4 regions of the Escherichia sp. B1147 genome follow, and region 4 is predicted to be linked to each of the others. Evidence: predicted binding sites of a transcription regulator. Region 4 holds the regulator's gene; each other region holds the start of a gene.

Region 1 (3,185 bases), on a different contig from region 4:
AGTGGAGAGTGCCAGCTCCGGCGCCCATAGCTGCGCCATCTTGTAGCAGCGATCAACCCAGACGAAATTGTCGCGCGGAGCGAAATCGGCCAACTGGAAACGAAGTGGTGCAGAATATTCGCTTTCTGGCAGTGGTTCTACGCGTTTATCTGACACGCGTAACAGCAGTGGCAGACGGAAATGGGTACCCGAGAAGGCGATCATGTTTTTATTCTGATCGATGGTGAACTCTTTCATCTCGGTGGGGAATTTCCACAGACGAATGATATCGGGCTTCCACGCCAGCACTTTCTCTTTAATGTTGAGGAACACTTCCGACATTGATTGACCAGAGAGGCTACTACGCCCAAGGCCAATAAAGTTATCGCCGCCCAGAATATCCAGCACCGTCGCGCCGTTATCCATGGTGTTGCGTTTCACCGCCAGCGTCTCTTGCTGTGGCTTGTCGCCACGGATGACGAAAAACAGGTTGTTACGATCCTGTTTATTAAGGTATTTCCACGCCGTGTTGTTCATCGCCAGGTGGTCAGAAGAAACCACAATAACGGTGTCCTTAAACCACGGGGAGTTTTTGATTTTGTCGATAAACGCGGCGATGTTCTCCTGGCTGCAACTTACCGCGCTGAATGACTGGTTCGGTTTACCATCAAAGTCATACTTTTTACGGTTACAGGTACGAGAGATAAAACCATCCGGGTGATGGGTATCAACCGTCAGAGTAAACAGTGAGAATCGCTGACCAGAGCGGGAAAGCTCTTCAAACTTTTTCCAGGCTTCATCCAGCACGGTATCGTCGTAGAATCCCCAGTCGTTACGATAATGCGGGTCCGCCACCACGCTTTTCAGCTCTTCTGCACCATACAAATGGTCAAAGCCGTGTGATTTCAGGAACACATCTTTACCCGCAAAACGCAGGTTAGCCCCTTGCACAAAATAGTTCTGATAACCTGAGTTTTTCAGGATATCGCCAAGACAAATGTTCTGCGGGAAGAAGCTGGAAACCGAGGCAGAGGCGTTGCCTTCGAATGGAGCAAAAAGCGGAATGCCGCATTGAGAAGCCACCATGCCCGCGATAGTGTAATCCGTTCCCGGCAGCTGCTGCGTGTGGCTGAAATCCAGCCCTTCATTTTTCAGCGCGCCCAGTTCGGGAGTGAGATCCGGGAAAGCATTGTTGTCAAAATAGGTGCGTTCGAGGCTTTCTCCGTAGATATAAACCAGGTTAAGTTTTGGCTCAGGGATGGTTTTCGACGGTTCTTTATAATAAGCCGCAAAGTCAGGATCGCCGTCGCGTGACTGGGATTTTACCAGCTCCGTTATCTGGCGAAACGCCGGGCTGGCGTCTACAGAACCCAGCGCCAGTAAGAGCGCCAGCAGGCTGTAGCCAAAATGGTGAGGATGATGACGGCGTCGGCGTAGGATCCAGCCCAGCGCGCCGAAAACTACTGCCAGCGCCAGCACGATCCCAACTCCCGGCAGGATATATTTACTGACGCCAGCACCGGTCAGGCTGTTAGTTAAGGTATAAAGCACCGCGTCGTTAATGCCGTCGCCAGTAAAATAGTCACTGGCAAACAGGGTAATGTTTAAAACGACAAATAGCCCCAGCACCGTTAACGTGGCGGCAAACCACCAGGTGTTACGTCCCGCTTTCCATGCGTATATCAGCACAGAGGCGAGAAACAGGGCGAAAGAGAATAGTTCTGACAACGGGCGATCCTCACTAAACCAGGCTGTTTAGCCGATGTTTAAGATTTTTTGAGAAACACAATGTAATGGGGCTGCCATATTGCTGCAATTCTAGTGTCAAAAAAATGCGATGTTGTTAGGAATTAGTTTATAAACAGACTTTTTTGCGCAAGAAAGCTTCCCGTATACCAGAGGGAAAGACGCCCAGAAACAGGGAAAAGAGCGGGGAGGGGCCGCGTTAGCTTGTTAACAGCTAAAACGCGGCGTTATGCGGATCAGGAAATAAAGTTCAGACCTTGCTTTAACACCAGATCGCAGGCTTTGGTTTTTACCTTTTCTGCCAGAGGAGTCGTACCGATGTTATCCAGATTAAGCTGCTGACCATCTTTGGTTTTTAGCAAACCCTGAATGCCATCCAGATAGTTGGTATCTTCTTTCTGCTCTTCGTTGTTCAGGCCCAGCTTTTCCAGGACCTGATTTTTGATGTTTTCCGCATCGGTAACTGAAGCCAGCTTTTGCTTCGCGCAGTATTACAGAATGCCTGCGGCATTGTTCATGTTGTCTGCGCTTAACGCCTGGTTGCCGCTACTAAGCAGATTAGTTAATGAAGAGAGCGACCAACCGCCTCCCTGTGAGGTGCTATTTTGAGTGCTTAACTCGCTGGCGGCAATGGCACAGCACAGCAGGTGTTTAACAGTTTTCATCATCATTACTCAAGGTGAAATTGTGTCGCAGTATAACGCCGGAAAGGAGGATTAATACTCTTTGCCCGTTACCCGGCTACGATAACTGTCCCAATTAAAAATAACCCACAGACTGTTACCCAGGCGCATACGATCCATGACGCGCTCGCCCAGTAACTTGGTCATCTCTTCCATATTGCTGTTGGTCAGCATCCCGGTTGGGCGTTTGGAAGAAGAGCGGCGATCGACGATCTGGTTGATGATCACTTTTTCGTATTTCGATTCGGTCTGCACGCCGATCTCATCGATCACCAGCAGATCAACGTTGCTCAGATCGTTAAGCAGTTGCTCTTCGCTGGTACCGCTATTTCTGAAGGTATCTTTCATCGCCGACATAATATCGGCCACGGTAATTATCAATACCGATTTGCCGCGTAGCAGCAGTTCGTTGCAGATTGCCGCCGCCAGATGGTTTTTGCCGGTTCCCGGCTTGCCAGAAAAGATGAAGCTGGCGATGTTACCGTCAAACTCTTCGACATACTGGCGCGCTTTGCTCAACGCATTCATCTGCCCTTCGCACTCAACGCGATAGTTCTCAAAGGAGCAGTTTTGATGCAGTGGACGAATGCCGGAGCGGTTAAAGGTACGCTGCATTTTCATCGCCCGATTCTCGCGCTCAAGAGCGGCGGCGCGGAGCGCCCCTTGTTCTTTCTGCCACGCCAAAAGTTCTTCACCCGTTTTGAAGGCAGGTTTGATATGGGCAGGCATCATTTTTTGCAGACGTTGCATCAGGTCGCCAACGTTTTTCATCGTTAC
Region 2 (3,185 bases), on a different contig from region 4:
CGTTGTACCGCTGCTGTTTCTCACGACGACGTTCCGTTTCGCCAATCGCTTTCGCCATCGACGGGGTTATCTTGTCGCCGTAGAGAATCGCTTTGCCGTTGATGTTACGCGCTGCACGACCAATGGTCTGGATCAGCGAACGTTCTGAACGCAGGAAGCCTTCTTTGTCGGCATCGAGGATCGCCACCAGCGAGACTTCCGGCATATCCAGACCTTCGCGCAGTAAGTTGATGCCAACCAACACATCGAACTCGCCCAGACGCAAGTCGCGGATGATTTCCATACGCTCGACGGTGTCGATATCCGAGTGAAGATAACGCACGCGTTCACCGTGTTCTTCCAGATATTCGGTGAGATCTTCCGCCATCCGCTTAGTCAACGTCGTGACCAGTACGCGTTCGTTAATTGCCGCCCGCAGGCGAATTTCTGAAAGAAGATCATCAACCTGGGTCGCTACCGGGCGCACTTCGATAATCGGGTCCAGCAGTCCTGTTGGACGCACCACCTGATCCACCACGTCGCCACCGGATTTCTCCAGCTCGTAATTACCGGGGGTCGCAGAAACATAGATGGTTTGCGGTGCTAATGCCTCGAACTCTTCGAACTTCAGCGGACGGTTATCCAGCGCCGAGGGCAGGCGGAAACCGTACTCTACCAGCGTCTCTTTACGCGCCCGATCGCCTCGATACATGCCGCCAATTTGCGGAATAGTCACGTGGGATTCATCGACCACCAACAGACCATCGGCGGGTAGATAATCAAACAGCGTCGGCGGTGGCTCACCGGGTCCACGACCGGAAAGAAAGCGCGAATAGTTTTCAATGCCTGAGCAATAACCCAGCTCGTTCATCATCTCCAGATCAAACTGGGTACGCTGAGTCAGGCGTTGTTCTTCCAGCAGCTTGTTATTTGCCAGCAGCACTTTGCGCCGATCGGCCAGCTCTTCTTTGATCTCTTCCATTGCCTGCACAATACGCTCACGCGGGGTAACGTAGTGTGTTTTCGGATAGATGGTAAAGCGGGGAATGGTTGAGATAATCTGCCCTGTTAACGGGTCGAAAAGCGACAGCCTCTCTACCTCTTCGTCGAACAATTCAACACGTAGCGCAACGTCGTCGGACTCCGCCGGAAAAATATCAATCACTTCTCCGCGAACACGGAAAGTCCCGCGCTGGAACGCCTGGTCGTTGCGGGTGTATTGCAGTTCCGCCAGACGCCGCAGAATCGCGCGCTGATCGATAATCATGCCGACCGTCAGATGCAGCATCATCTTAAGATATAAGTCAGGGTCGCCCAGACCGTAGATGGCTGAAACAGAGGCGACCACCACCACATCGCGGCGCTCCAGCAAAGCTTTAGTCGCTGAAAGCCGCATCTGTTCAATATGTTCGTTTACCGAGGCATCTTTTTCAATGAAGGTGTCAGAACTCGGCACATAGGCTTCCGGCTGATAGTAGTCATAGTAAGAGACGAAGTATTCCACCGCATTTTCCGGGAAAAATTCTTTCATCTCGCCGTACAACTGGGCCGCCAGCGTTTTGTTGGGCGCCAGCACCATCGTCGGGCGCTGAAGGTCAGCGATGACGTTAGCGATGGTAAATGTTTTCCCGGAGCCCGTTACGCCAAGTAGAGTCTGGTGAGCCAGGCCATCTTCAAGTCCCTCTTCGAGGCGTCGAATTGCCTCAGGCTGATCGCCAGAAGGTTTGAAAGCGGAATTCAGTTTGAACGGTTTACTCATAAGTCGCTACCTGAAGGAGTGGGCGGGCAGGTATGTAATTTTACTCGTCGTGCTTAATAATGCCAACAAATTATACTGGATAAAAAAACAGTTTCACGCCACATTATTTCTGTTACATCGTCAACGAAGGTGTCAATCATGAGCATAATTTGCTCAGTGACGAGATAAAACTCCAGGCTTGCGGGGTTATCCCCAAAGCAACGGCTTTTTTAACAATTGTCAAGATGACTGATGACGGATTTATGGCAAGAGATGTCACTTTCATGACTGCCATTGCTTTTATTTAATTAATTGAAAAATAACAAATATTTTCTCAAGCCTTCTTTCGCGTCAATTCGCGTGCAAGCCGCGTATTCTCTCGCTTGCATCGCGTTTTCTAACTCTAATGCACATGGTTATCCACAGGAATAGTGGATAACTGCCTGCAGCCCGTATGCCCTGCCGCCTGGGCAATTCCCACACTAACCGCATATTGTGGGCGTAAATATTTTTTCTCGATTCTTTTAAAATTTAATTGGTTAAATTGCAGGCAACAGACGACGCGATCTCGCTCGCACTTTAACCAAATATATTGCTACAACAATGCGGTGAGATTGAGGTACTTTCCGGTTAGCGCGTTTTCAGGGGGTTCATCAAGCCACGGGATCTCCCCAAGCAGCGGTGCGGAAATCATCCGCTTGAGCGTGGCCATATATTCAGCATGACGTTTGCCCGGTGGAGTGACATCGTTCGCTACCCACCCTGCAAGGGTAAGTCCGACTTGCTGTACAGCCTGTGCGGTCAGCATCGCGTGATTAATACAACCGAGTTTCACGCCCACAACCAGTATCACTGGCAGTTGTTCTTGCGTTACCCAATCCGCAAAAGTGAAAGAATCAGAAAGCGGCGTAAACCAGCCTCCTGCACCTTCCACTAACACCCAGTCAGCCTGTTGTTCAAGTGCGCGTAATCCGGCGCTCATTACTGATGACTCAATCGGCCTGCCCTCTTGCGCGCTGATGATATGCGGCGAGGTGGGTTCTGCGAAGGTGTAAGGATTTACCGTGGCGTAATCCAGTTGCAGGCTACTGTTGCGTTGCAACGCCAGTGCGTCGCTATTGCGTAATCCTTCTGCCGTTATTTCACTGCCGGAGGCAACAGGTTTGTAACCTACCGTCCGGTAGCCTGCCGCCTTCGCGGCCTGTAAAAGCGCACAACTGGCGACGGTTTTCCCCACTTCGGTGTCTGTTCCGGTAACAAAATAGCGTTTACTCACGAGCAATCACTCCCAAAAAAAGATGATAAGTCAGAGGATATCGCCCCTGTTTTTGCGGCCAGGCCAGTTGCAGTTGCTGTAGCTGTGAACGCGTTAATATTCGCGGGTCGCGCCCTTCGTGAAGATGCGTTGCGCCAATGCCTTTCAGGGAACGCATGGCACTGAGCGCATCATCAAAGCACAGCGTGACAG
Region 3 (3,185 bases), on a different contig from region 4:
CTACTTTGCGGTTGCGACGGTGCTGGAGTTGGTATTTGGTATTCTGGCGAGCATTATCACCATGTGGTTCTCGCGTCACCGTGAATTCCATGCCGATGCAGGTTCAGCCAAACTGGTTGGTCGTGAGAAAATGATTGCCGCGCTGCAGCGCCTGAAAACCAGCTATGAGCCGCAGGAAGCAACCAGCATGATGGCCTTTTGTATCAATGGTAAGTCCAAATCGCTGAGTGAGTTGTTCATGACTCACCCGCCGCTGGATAAACGTATTGAAGCCCTGCGTACGGGTGAATACCTGAAGTAACTTGCAGTACATTTTAAAAAAGCGCGTCCTGGTTGACGCGCTTTTTTTTAGCTTTGCGCGCGCGGTTGGGTAATGCGTAAACCACTGACACAGGCGGCGATCACTGCCAGAATAGCCGCAGCCGTCAGCGAGACGTGCGTACCATTATCACCAAACTGATTCAACATCAACGCCACCAGCGCCGCACCGCTACTCTGACCAAGTAGACGCGCTGTCCCCAACATTCCACTGGCACCTCCGCTACGCTCACGCGGGGCTGAGGTAATAATGGTGTGATTATTAGGTGACTGGAATAACCCAAAGCCTGCACCGCATAAGATCATCGGCCAGATGATATTGATATCGGCAGGTGAAGCTGGCAACAGGACCAGTGAAAAAAGTCCTGCCGCCATGATGAACAGCCCTAAAGCACCAAGCAATCCAGCATGGACGCGCTCTATCAAATAACCTGCCAGCGGAGCCATTACCATCGTTGCCAACGGCCACGGGGTCAGAAGCAAACCTGTCTCAACTTCACTACGACTCAGCACAGTTTGCAGATAAAAGGGCAGGGAAACCATCGCCAGCATTTGCGCGCAGAAAGAGCAAATGGAGGTACAAATTGATAGCGTAAACAGCGGAATACGCAGTAAATCTACCGGTAGCAGCGGTACGGGAAGTGAAAGCTGTCGGCGAATAAAGAAAATACCAACAATAATCATTACCGCCAGTTCAGCGCCGATCAGCTTCAGCGATTGCCCCTGAGCAAAACCACTCAACGCGGTAATAAGCAGGCCGAATGTCAGCGCATTCATCACGGCGCTGGGCAGGTCAAACCGCGGCTTACTGGCGCGAGATCCATTTGGCGGCAGAAAACGCATCGCCAGGAGAAGGGCGATAATGCCCAACGGTACGTTAATTAAAAATAACCACTTCCAGGACGCGATAGATAGTATTGCGGCGGCGATCGTCGGCCCGGCAGCGGAGGAGACGGCGACAATAAATGAGTTAATTCCCATCCCCCGTCCCAGAAAACGTTGTGGGTAGATTAAGCGGATAAGTGCAGTATTGACGCTCATTAACGCCGCGCCGCCGAATCCTTGTATTACACGCGCCAGGGTGAGCATTTGCAGTGAATCGGAAAGGGCGCAAAACAATGATGACAGCAGAAAAACCACCAGGCCGCATTTATAAATACGTCGATAGCCAAACATATCGCCCAAAAAAGAGAACGAGAGTAAGGAGATAACAATCGCGATTTGGTAGGCGTTTACTACCCAGATAGAACTGGCTGGTGTGGCGTGGAGATCGGTTGCAATGGTTGGCAAGGCGACATTAGCAATAGCGCCGTCAAGAACCGCCATCGAAATACCAATAACAATGGTTAAAATTGCGCCGTACCGCTGAGGCAACGGCAGGCCATCGGCCTGAACTTTTGGCATAGGAATTTTATATCTTTTGGCAATAATCAATAGGGTTATGATTTTAGCACTGATATTCACGGTGAATGTCGCAGAATTGTAACTAACCGGCAAAAGATGGATTGCGACCACCCAGGCGCGAAATTATAATAAAAAACAGTTCTGATTTTTATAAAACACTCGCAATGAGGTGATAAATGGCTAACGCAGATCTGGATAAACAGCCTGATTCTGTATCTTCTGTACTGAAAGTTTTTGGCATTTTGCAGGCGCTGGGCGAAGAGCGTGAAATAGGGATAACCGAGCTGTCACAGCGCGTCATGATGTCAAAAAGCACCGTTTATCGCTTTTTACAGACCATGAAAACCCTGGGCTATGTTGCGCAGGAAGGGGAGTCGGAGAAATACTCTCTGACCCTGAAATTATTTGAGCTTGGCGCTCGCGCGTTACAAAACGTCGATCTTATTCGCAGTGCAGATATCCAGATGCGTGAGATCTCCCGTTTGACCAAAGAAACCATTCATCTTGGCGCACTGGATGAAGACAGCATCGTTTACATCCACAAAATTGACTCTATGTACAATTTGCGCATGTATTCACGGATTGGTCGTCGTAATCCTCTGTACAGCACTGCGATTGGCAAAGTGCTGTTGGCCTGGCGCGATCGCGATGACGTGAAGCAAATCCTTGAAGGCGTGGAATATAAACGCAGTACCGATCGGACCATCACCAGCACAGAGGCGTTATTACCTGTGTTAGATCAGGTTCGCGAGCAGGGATACGGCGAAGATAATGAAGAACAGGAAGAAGGACTGCGCTGCATCGCTGTTCCGGTGTTTGACCGCTTTGGTGTGGTGATTGCCGGCTTGAGTATTTCCTTCCCGACGCTGCGTTTTTCTGAAGAACGTTTGCAGGAGTACGTGGCGATGTTGCATACGGCAGCACGCAAAATATCCGCACAAATGGGATATCACGACTATCCATTCTGATTAGAATAAGAACCTGTCTGCATAAAATCCAGGCAGGTTCTTCATTTAATGTGGATTAAATAATGTTAATGGTGATATATCGTTCGATCAGAAGATGAAAGTACTTTATATCCAGTGGTTTTGATGTGGATATTCATACCGTTATCTATCAACCATTATCGACGACGATATTGCTTTTACGTAGCAGCGGGCAATCTGTAATCCCAAAAAATCCACTTTTAGTATGCAGATATTGCACCGTGCTTGTGCTTCGCGCGGTGAGATACGTGCATTGCAGCCCTAACCCGGCAGCATTTTCCTTGCTTCCAATCAGAACGCCATATCCGCTGAGTAATAATCCTGTCCATACCAGTGCTATCAAGATAATTGTGCGAATAATAAATCGCATTACGACCTCTTCTCTTTTTGTTTGCTTAATCGTAGCGGCAATATGGACTGAAGCAAGCGTATCATTCCGAAAAAGCACGAATATCGACATAGTTAGACGTCGTTTAA
Region 4 (3,185 bases):
TTTGACTGCAAAGAAAAAAAGCCAGCGTCAGCTGGCTTATGGCAATAAAAAATGACAAAGGCGGATTAATCGTTGTTTTTGGCAATTAAACGTTCCGGCAGAACAAAACTGAAACGCGTGCCTTTGCCCACCGTACTTTCAATATTGAGCCTGCTTTCGTGATGATTTACCGCATGCTTCACGATCGCTAACCCCAACCCGCTACCGCCGGTTTGTCGGGAGCGCGCTTTGTCTACACGATAAAAACGCTCGGTCAGGCGCGGAATATGCTCTGGTGCGATGCCCGGTCCATTATCTTCAACGCTAAATTCAGCACCGTGCGGCACTCGCTGCCAGCGCACCGTGATATGTGTGCCTTCCGGCGTATGATTCACTGCGTTATAGACCAGATTCGAAATCGCACTGCGTAGCTGGTCTTCATTGCCAGACACTTTGAGGTCGTTATCTATTTCAAAGGTAAATGTCTGTTTTTTATGGCTAAGAGTCTGAGCCTCACGCTCAACGACGCGCAGCATCATCGGCACATCAACCTTCTCATTAAGCAACTGCGTCGGTGCGGCTTCGATTTTCGACAGTGTCAGCAATTGCTTCACCAGCCCTTCCATCCGCTGGGTCTGCTCACGCATGGTGTGCAACGCTTTTTCGCGTACCGCGCCTTCCAGCGGCTGCTCATGCATCATCTCCAGGTAACCCTGTAACACCGTCAATGGCGTGCGTAACTCATGGCTTACGTTGGCAAAAAAGTTGCGCCGCGCCCCTTCCAGTTGATGCATTTGCGTGACGTCACGCGCCACCATCAACAGCTGTTTATGGGTATAAGGCATGACGCGAATTTCCAGATGCCGCCCGGTGTTGAGCACCAGATTGAGCGGGCGAGAAAAATCACGCGTTTTCAGATATTGCGTAAACTCCGGGTAACGCAGCAGGTTAAGGATGTTCTGCCCGTTATCTTCTGGCCAGCGCAGACCAAGAACTTGTTGCGCCAGACCATTACACCAGAAAATACCCCCCTCTTCCGTGGTCAGTACCACTGCATCGGGCAGTGACTCCGCCCCGCTACGAAAGCGTTTAATCAGATTGCCCAGTTCGCGGCGGCGTTTTTTATTACGCAGCTGCATCTGGTGTAAGCCATACAGCAGCGGTTCCCAGCTACCACGCCCCGGTGGCGGGGTCATACTGCGATCCACCCATAGCCACCATGAAAGGCGCAATAAATTCCAGAAATGCCAGATAAGCAGTCCTGTTACCGATGCCAGCAAAAACCAGGGCAGGTAACCAAAAAAAGCACCCAGGATGAAAGCCGGGATGCAGCAAAGTAGCAGCTCCAGCACCAGCCTTTTCCACGACAGCCGTTCCAGCACGTAAGATACTCCAGTTATGAAATTATAAGCCCTGCTCTGCGTCCGAAGAGCAAGGCGTTAAAAGCGGGTTGAAAAACGATATCCTGTACCGCGCACCGTCTGCACCATGCGGTCATGCCCGCCGGGTTCCAGTGCTTTACGCAAGCGGCGAATGTGAACATCGACCGTGCGGTCCTCCACATACACATTGGTTCCCCAGACGTGATTTAACAGCTGCTCGCGGCTGTACACGCGCTCGGGATGCGTCATAAAAAAGTGCAGCAGTTTAAATTCAGTCGGCCCCATCTCCAGTGGTTCTTCGCCCGCCATCACCCGGTGAGATGTCGGGTCCAGACTTAGCCCCTGCATCTCAATCACCTCTTCCACCGCCATAGGCGATATACGGCGCATCACCGCTTTAATCCGCGCCACCAGTTCCTTCGGGGAAAACGGCTTGGTGATATAGTCATCGGCGCCGGTTTCAAGGCCGCGCACGCGATCTTCTTCTTCCCCTCTGGCGGTCAACATCACTACCGGAATATCCCGGGTCATCGACTCACGCTTGAGATGTTTGATGAACTGGATACCGGAGCCTCCGGGTAACATCCAGTCGAGGAGAATTAAATCCGGCCAGGGTTCATTAAGTTGATTCACAGCACTGTCATAATCTTCCGCTTCGACCGGCTGAAAGCCATTTTGCTCGAGCACGAAGCAGACCATTTCGCGAATTGGAGCTTCATCTTCTACGACCAGAATACGTCTCGCCATGATTTGCCCTGTTGTAATAAATAGATTGCGATCGTTAATGCGACGTCATTATGCGTCAGATTTATGACAGATTTATGAAAAGCACGTCGCACATCCCTTCAGGTTATTGATTTCCGTGGCGCAGAAAAAAGCAAATAACATATCTGTTTGGGTATAATCGCGCCCATGCTTTTTCGCCAGGGAATCGTTATGCGCATCCTTCACACCTCAGACTGGCATCTCGGCCAGAACTTCTACAGTAAAAGCCGCGAAGCCGAACATCAGGCTTTTCTTGACTGGCTGCTGGAGACAGCACAAACCCATCAGGTGGATGCGATTATTGTTGCCGGTGATGTTTTCGATACCGGCTCGCCGCCCAGTTACGCCCGTACTTTATATAACCGTTTTGTTGTCAATTTACAGCAAACTGGCTGTCATCTGGTGGTACTGGCGGGAAACCATGACTCGGTAGCCACGCTAAATGAATCGCGCGATATCATGGCGTTCCTCAATACTACCGTGGTCGCCAGCGCCGGACATGCCCCACAAATTTTGCCTCGTCGCGACGGGACGCCGGGCGCGGTGCTATGCCCCGTTCCTTTTTTACGCCCGCGTGACATTATTACCAGCCAGGCGGGGCTTAACGGCATTGAAAAACAACAGCATTTGCTGACAGCGATCACCGACTATTACCAACAAAACTATGCAGATGCCTGCAAACTGCGCGGCGATCAGCCTCTGCCCATCATCGCCACGGGGCATTTAACGACCGTTGGCGCCAGTAAAAGTGACGCTGTGCGTGACATTTATATTGGCACGCTGGACGCTTTCCCGGCACAAAACTTTCCGCCAGCCGACTACATCGCGCTCGGACATATTCACCGCGCACAGATTATTGGCGGCATGGAACATGTACGCTATTGCGGCTCTCCTATCCCACTGAGTTTTGATGAATGTGGCAAAAGTAAATATGTCCATCTGGTGACATTTTCAAACGGCAAATTAGAGAGAGTGGAAAACCTGAACGTACCGGTAACGCAACCGATGGCGGTACTGAAAGGCGATCTGGCGTCAATTACCGAACAGCTTGAACAATGG

The links. The regulator PhoB, encoded in region 4, activates phosphate uptake and scavenging genes when phosphate is short. The targets are predictions, from matches to a motif close to CTGTCATAAAACTGNCNNAT.
Region 1: a site for PhoB is predicted at 1,801-1,820, ahead of opgB (phosphatidylglycerol--membrane-oligosaccharide glycerophosphotransferase). Genes of this name have one in related genera too.
Region 2: a site for PhoB is predicted at 1,989-2,008, ahead of uvrB (excinuclease ABC subunit UvrB). Genes of this name have one in related genera too.
Region 3: a site for PhoB is predicted at 1,868-1,887, ahead of kdgR (DNA-binding transcriptional regulator KdgR). Genes of this name have one in related genera too.

Annotation. Positions count from the first base shown of each region.
Region 1 is NZ_LFHY01000019.1:90,504-93,688, forward strand. It holds gene opgB (phosphatidylglycerol--membrane-oligosaccharide glycerophosphotransferase) at 1-1,707, opposite strand, end outside; partial or broken gene A9180_RS19840 (DUF2501 domain-containing protein) at 1,962-2,393, opposite strand; gene dnaC (DNA replication protein DnaC) at 2,442-3,179, opposite strand; gene dnaT (primosomal protein DnaT) at 3,182-3,185, opposite strand, start outside.
Region 2 is NZ_LFHY01000018.1:8,891-12,075, reverse strand. It holds gene uvrB (excinuclease ABC subunit UvrB) at 1-1,738, opposite strand, end outside; gene bioD (dethiobiotin synthase) at 2,313-2,993, opposite strand; gene bioC (malonyl-ACP O-methyltransferase BioC) at 2,986-3,185, opposite strand, start outside.
Region 3 is NZ_LFHY01000013.1:171,820-175,004, reverse strand. It holds gene htpX (protease HtpX) at 1-301, shown strand, start outside; gene A9180_RS13660 (MFS transporter) at 349-1,722, opposite strand; gene kdgR (DNA-binding transcriptional regulator KdgR) at 1,899-2,690, shown strand; gene A9180_RS13650 (YobH family protein) at 2,839-3,078, opposite strand.
Region 4 is NZ_LFHY01000006.1:69,194-72,378, reverse strand. It holds gene phoR (phosphate regulon sensor histidine kinase PhoR) at 66-1,361, opposite strand; gene phoB (phosphate response regulator transcription factor PhoB) at 1,419-2,108, opposite strand; gene sbcD (exonuclease subunit SbcD) at 2,298-3,185, shown strand, end outside.